One region of the Nonomuraea sp. NPDC049152 genome, then DNA from elsewhere that is predicted to be linked to it. Evidence: riboswitches for the same ligand, from Rfam matches in the RefSeq annotation. Region 1 holds a riboswitch; the other holds the start of a gene.

Region 1 (3,202 bases):
TGCAGGCCGCCAGCACCTCAACCGGAGGCAACTGCGCGGCGAGCGCTCTGACGATCGTGGACTTCGCCGTGCCCTTCTCTCCCCTGACGAGCACGCCGCCCACACGAGGAGAGACGGCGTTGAGCACCAGCGCCAGCTTGAGATCGTCCAGGCCGACGACGGCGCTGAAAGGATAGGTGGCGGTCAAGGTGTGGCCTTCCGGTTGACGTACCCGATCCGCCAGCCCTCCCGGGCGGCGGACAACTGCGTGAGGGAGAGGGGGGCGAGATCGAAACGCGCGGCGACGAGAGGCCCGATCCCGAGCGCGTGCCCCACCACCGCCCGCACCGCGCCCACGTCGCACACGACCACCACGCCCTCCCCCCGCCGGGCGTCCTCGCGGAGGGTTTCCAGCCAGCTGACGACCCGAGCCGCCGCCTGGTGGTGGGACTCCCCGCCGTGGGGCGCCGCGCCGGGGTCGGTGAGCCAGCGCGCGAAGGACTCGGGGTCGGCCTGGGCGACCTCCTCGTACGGCAGGCCGCGCCACCTCCCGTGGTCCGGCTCGGCCAGCTCGAGCACGACCACCGGCTCGCACCCGAGCGCCACCGCGGTCTCCCTGGCGGCACGACCCGGCGCGACGAACGCCGTTCCCTCGGCGAACGTCCGTGCCAGGCGGTGGGCCTGCTCAAGGCTCGACGGATCGGCGCGTTCCTCCCCCGTGGGGAAGCGCGCGCCGCGCATGCCGACGGTCAAGGCATGCCGTACGAACAGCGCTCTGGTCAGCTGACCCGCACCTTCGCGCGTTCGCCCGCCACCGCGAAGAACACCCCGAACGCCGCCCAGAACACCAGCTGGGTGCCGAGGGACGCCACTCTGAAGTCCCACAGCAACGCGGCGGGGAAGCCGACGGGCACCTCGTCCACGCGTGGGAGGAGCGCCCATGCGGCGATCACGGGAACCAGGAAGGTCGCCCCGCCTACCAGGCCCTTCGCCCATACGCCCGGCACGGTGACCCTGCGGCTCGCGGCGACGGCGATCGCGACGGAGGCGAGGCCGACGAGGACCATCACGACGTAGAGGAGCGTCCTGGAGTTGATCGTTTCAGGGTCGCCCACGGCGGGTGGGTTGGCGGGATATTTGAGGAAGGGAACCAGGATGATGGCGCCGAACGCGACCGCCGCGGCGGCGACGGCCAACGCGGGCTCCGACCTGGGGCCCACCCTGCCGCGGAGTCCGGCGAAGACGAGGGCGAAGATGCCGCCCACGGCCACGCCGTACAGGCCGGTGGCGAGGAAGAGTCCGGCCTTCTGCACCGGTCTGCTGACCACGGCCTCTTCTCCGTGATCATGGGAGGCTCCCGCGCCGTCGTCGTGACTGTGCGGTGCGCTTTCGGCGGGAGCGGCGGCGGAGGCCGCCTCCTCGAGGGCGATCGCGGCGTCGACGCGCGGCTCACCCACGAAGAAGGCGAACGCGCCCGCGACGAGTCCGGCCAGGAGCCCCACGAGCAGGCCCCTGACCACCAGGGATTTGATCACGGCCGTGCCCTAGTGGCAGGGCACGCCGAGCAGATGACGCCCGTCGTGCATGAGCTCGTGCAGGAACGTGCCGGTCTGCGAGATCGCGCCGTTGTCCATCAAGACGAGGTACGCGAGCAGCATCAGAACGGGCACCGCCAGCAGCCAGCGCGTGAGACGGTGAAGCGGAATGGCGGTTACGGACGTGGACAGACCACTCATGTGAAGCCTCCTCAGGGATGACGCGTCCCGCTGGTTGAGGTCGCGGCGGTCAGGTGACCTGGCTCCCGAGGGTTTATTCCCGGATACAGTGGCGCGTCCGCACCGGCATCTCACCGGATTTCCCCTGAGTCGCCGCGAAATCTACCGGAACGTATCCCTTTCTACGGATCTCGTCAATATCGCCCAGTTCCTGGAGTCCATGGTTCATGGGGCTCGGACCCTCCGGCGCCCGAGACGTTCCATGAGTTCCGAGGGGTTTCGTGAGCGGGTGGCTACGGTTATGACAACGTTGCCATTGATCTTGATAAGACCTAGGGTGACGGCGACAGCCCCCTAGGACGCCAAGGGAGACCCTGTGCCCGTTCGCCTGTTGTCAGCCGAGTCGACCGACCTTTTCGTGGGGACGGACGCGCAGCCGTACCAGGTCCTCAGGGTCACCGCCGAGCAGGGCGAGCGCGACGCCGACCTCGAGGTGCGCGGTGAGGGGATCGCCGGGCGTGCGGTCGTGCCCGCCGGTGAAGGGACCGTCGTCGTAGAGGTCCCGCTGGAGGTGACCGCCCCGGCCGGAAGCACGCTCGCCTGCCACGTGACCGCCGCTGACAGTGAGATCGCCGCCGAGGTGACCGTCGAGGAGCCCGGCTGGACGATGCACATGGTGTCGCACTTCCACTACGACCCCGTCTGGTGGAACACGCAGGCGGCCTACACCAGCCCGTGGGAGCTGCTGTCGGGCGACGCGACGACCAGGCCGCTGTGGGAGCGCAACGCGTTCGCGCTGGTGGAGGCGCATCTCGCGCTGGCCGCGCGGGACCCCGACTACAAGTTCGTCCTCGCCGAGATCGACTATCTGAAGCCGTTCTTCGACACCCACCCCGAGCGCAGGGCCGACCTGCGCCGCCTCATGGCCGAGGGCAGGGTCGAGCTGATGGGCGGCACCTACAACGAGCCCAACACCAACCTGACGGGCGCCGAGACCACGATTCGCAACATCGTGTACGGCATCGGCTACCAGCGCGACATCCTCGGCGGTCAGCCCCGCACGGCGTGGCAGCTCGACGCGTTCGGCCACGACCCGCAGTTCCCCGGGTACCTGGCCGCCGCCGGCCTGACGGGCAGCGCGTGGGCGCGCGGCCCCTTCCACCAGTGGGGCCCGATCAGCAAGAACTTCAAGCAGGCCAAGAACGACGCCACGCTGATGCAGTTCCCGAGCGAGTTCGAGTGGATCTCACCGTCGGGCCTGGGTGTGGTGACCCACTACATGCCGGCGCACTACTCGGCGGGCTGGTGGATGGACTCCTCGGCGACGCTGGAGGAGGCGATGACGGCAGTCTACGAGCTGTTCGCGAGCCTGAAGCCGGTGGCCGCCACCAGGAACGTGCTGCTGCCCGTCGGCACCGACTACACGCCGCCGAACAAGTGGGTGACCGAGATCCACCGGGAGTGGGCCGCCCGCTATGTGTGGCCGAAGTTCGTCTGCGCGGTGCCGC
Region 2 (3,202 bases), on a different contig from region 1:
ATGGGCCGCCAGCGCAGGTTGGCGGTCTCGGCCTCAGGCGTCGGGTAGAAGCCCAGGTCGATCGTCTTGTCCAGGAAGCGCACGGCGGTCCTGACGGTGGCGCGCAGCCGGACCCAGTCCATGGTGCCGCCCGCCAGGTGGGCGGCCAGGTTGATCGAGCCGAGGTTGCAGACGGCGGTCTCGCCGTCGCTGGTGACCTCGAGGATCTCGGTGCAGAGGTTGGACAGGTGGATGACGTTCTCCGGGCGCGCCGTCTGGTTGGAGGCGCGGTTGGCGGCGTCCTTGAAGGTCATCCAGCCGTTGCCGGTCTGCGCGAGCGTACGCATCATCCGGCCGTAGAGGGTGCGCGCGGGGATCTGACGGGTGTGGAGGCCCGCCGCCTCCGCGGCCCGGTAGGCGTCGTCGAAGGCCTCGCCGTACAGGTCGGTGAGGTGCGGCACCTGCTTCGGGTCGAACAGCGACCACGGCTGGTCGGCCTCGACGCGGCGCATGAACTCGTCGGGCACCCAGTTGGCGAGGTTGAGGTTGTGGGCGCGGCGGGCCTCCTCGCCGGTGTTGTCGCGCAGTTCGAGGAACTCCTCGATGTCGGCGTGCCAGGTCTCCAGGTAGACGCAGGCCGCGCCCTTGCGGCGGCCGCCCTGGTTGACGGCGGCGACGCTGGAGTCGAGCGTGCGCAGCCAAGGGACGATGCCGTTGGAGTGGCCGTTCGTGCCGCGGATCAGCGAGCCGCGCGAGCGGACCCTGGTCCAGGCGATGCCGATGCCGCCGGCGTACTTCGACAGCCTGGCGACCTGGCCGTAGCGCTCGTAGATCCCTTCCAGCTCGTCACGCGGCGAGTCCAGCAGGAAGCAGGACGACAGCTGGGCGCGGCGGGAGCCCGAGTTGAACAGGGTGGGCGAGCTGGGCAGGTACGACAGCGTGGACATCAGCGCGTACAGCTCTGCGGCCTCGGCCACCGATACGACAAGGCCGCACGCGACGCGCAGCATGAAGTGCTGCGGGCGTTCGAGCACGTCGCGCGTCTCGGGGTGGCGCAGCAGGTAGCGGTCGTAGACGGTGCGCAGGCCGAAGTACTCGAACCTGTCGTCGGCGCTCTCGTCCACCAGCGCGTCGAGGGCCGCGGCGTTGGCCGCCACGAAGGCGGCGAGGCCGTCCTGGAGCAGGCCCGCGGCGTGGGTGGCCGCGATCGACTCGGAGAAGGTCCGCACGCCGTGCGCGGCCGCCTCGTCCGCGATCTCCTCGGCCAGCAACCTGGCGGCGACCCTGGAGTTCTCCGGATCGGCGATCACTCTCGCGGCGGCCTCCTCGATGGCCAGCCGGCGATCCACCTCTACGATCTGCGTCACGCTCTCTCCTCGCGAGCTCGCCCCCGTGAGGGCAGGCGAGGAGAGCACGCGGGCATGCCGCGAGGCCCCCTGGCCCTCCCTCGAGGCCTTGGACAGGTCACACCGCTGGCAGGTCTTCGGACTCGCGGGCGTACGTCAGCTTCCTACTGGCCGTCGCTTCCCAGACCATGGGCCCAGTGCTTCGTGACGGCGGTCGTTCCCGCTCACCGCTGCGGGGCAGCGCCGGAATCTCACCGGCTTCCCTTTTGCTTCGCCCTGCTCGGGCGAACCAGCGACGACCAGGATCCTACATCTAGTGGCCGCGGACGCAACTACCCCAACAAGTTGTGTCGATCAGGCCGAGGTCCTTGAGCACTTCGCGGGTCCTCGAGATCTCGGACGCGAGCCACACCCCGAAGTCGTCGCCGCTGAGCGGGAGGGGCTTCCATCCCCTCGTACGGCAGGCGTCCAGCCACTGCGCCGACTCGGCGATCTCGTCGAGCACCTCGACCGCCTGGGCGCGTTCGCGCTCGCCCATCTCCGGGGGCCCGAGCACCCCGCACCAGTCGGCGAAGTCGACCCGCACGCCCGACTCCAGCAGGGTCGGCGCCTCGAGACCCTCGACCCGTTCGGCCGAGGAGACGGCCAGCGCCCTGACCCGCCCCTTGTCGAGGCGCTTGCGCCACTCGCCGAGCGGGCCCGCGGCGACGCCCACCCTGCCCGCCAGCAGCGCCTCGGCCGCGTCGGCCGTGGTCGGGTAGCCCGCGTAGTCGAGCACTCTGGCGTCCGCGCCGAGACCGCGCGCGACCAGCCCGAACAGCAGGTGGTCGGACTCCCCCTGCGGCCTGCCGCCCAGCACGGTGCCGCCGGGCTCGGCGATCAGCCGCCGCGCGAAGTCGTCGAATGCGCGAAAGAGGGAGGCACTCGCGACGACCAGGACCTCGACGTCTCCGACCAGCCTGGCCAGCGGGGTTCCCGTCGTCTTCGACCTGGCCATCTCTGCGGCGGCGAGCGTGGACAGGCCCGTCACCGTGAGCTGGGTCCCGCCGGCCACCACGCCGTCGCGCTTGAGCTGGCCGGCGAGAGCCCTGGCGATGGGGATCCAGGCCTCGCCGCCGGGCACGACGGAGAAGCTCGGGGCCTGTCGCGTGGCCGTACCGCAGCCCGCCAGGCATGCCAGCGTGGCCAGCGCTCCCGCCACGAACTCCCGACGGCGCATGCGCGGCCCCTCCCCCGTCTCCTCCAACCACTGCTACACCATGTTATTGACAGGGCACAGAGAGTCACGCCTCGGGGGTGGAAAGGTCGGCGGGGACGGCGAGCAGGCGGAGGTGGAGGGGCCTGGCCTCCTGGGGGGCGTCGGCGGCGCGACGGCTGTACTTCTTCAGTAGCAGCATGTACTCCTCGAAGAAGGCCTCCAGCTCGCTCAGCGTCATTCGGCCGAGGCCGCGCGACACCTTCACCCACGCCGGGTCGGCCTGGTAGGCGGCGGGCAGGAGCTCCAGGAGGATCCCCTTGTCCTCCTCTAGCCCGATCCGATGGAACTCGGCCAGGACCGGGCGGTCCTCGGGCGCGAGCTGGGCGGGGTGGGGCAGCCTGATGTCCCCCGTCTCCGCCTTCCGCCACCACCGCTCGCGTCCGGCCGACCGCTCGGGGATCTCCTCGATGAACCCGTACTTCTCGAGCTGGCGCAGGTGGTAGCTGGTCGTGCCGGTCTTGGCGTCGAGCAGCGAGCCGAGCGTCGTGGACGTGGCCGGACCGTGCAGGCCCAGGTGACGGAGCATGGCCCGGCGCATCGGGTGGGCCAGCGCCTTCAGCTTGCCTGGATCGTCAAGAACCCATGGCTCCTCATCCTTCATGACGATCACCCTAGTCCT

The links. A riboswitch is a leader RNA that binds a small molecule or an ion and turns the genes downstream of it on or off. The one in region 1 is predicted to bind cobalamin.
Region 2: it holds a riboswitch for cobalamin, as region 1 does, so the genes downstream of both, AB0B45_RS43065 (ribonucleoside-diphosphate reductase subunit alpha) here and AB0B45_RS28410 (CbtB-domain containing protein) in region 1, are expected to answer to the same signal.

Annotation. Positions count from the first base shown of each region.
Region 1 is NZ_JBEZDO010000017.1:67,597-70,798, reverse strand. Features, by position in the region: gene AB0B45_RS28425 (VWA domain-containing protein) at 1-187, opposite strand, end outside; gene AB0B45_RS28420 (histidine phosphatase family protein) at 184-864, opposite strand; gene AB0B45_RS28415 (CbtA family protein) at 759-1,514, opposite strand; gene AB0B45_RS28410 (CbtB-domain containing protein) at 1,524-1,715, opposite strand; cobalamin riboswitch at 1,746-1,875, opposite strand; gene AB0B45_RS28405 (NEW3 domain-containing protein) at 2,071-3,202, shown strand, end outside.
Region 2 is NZ_JBEZDO010000036.1:73,463-76,664, reverse strand. Features, by position in the region: gene AB0B45_RS43065 (ribonucleoside-diphosphate reductase subunit alpha) at 1-1,346, opposite strand, end outside; cobalamin riboswitch at 1,436-1,634, opposite strand; gene AB0B45_RS43060 (tripartite tricarboxylate transporter substrate-binding protein) at 1,639-2,544, opposite strand; gene AB0B45_RS43055 (helix-turn-helix domain-containing protein) at 2,609-3,184, opposite strand.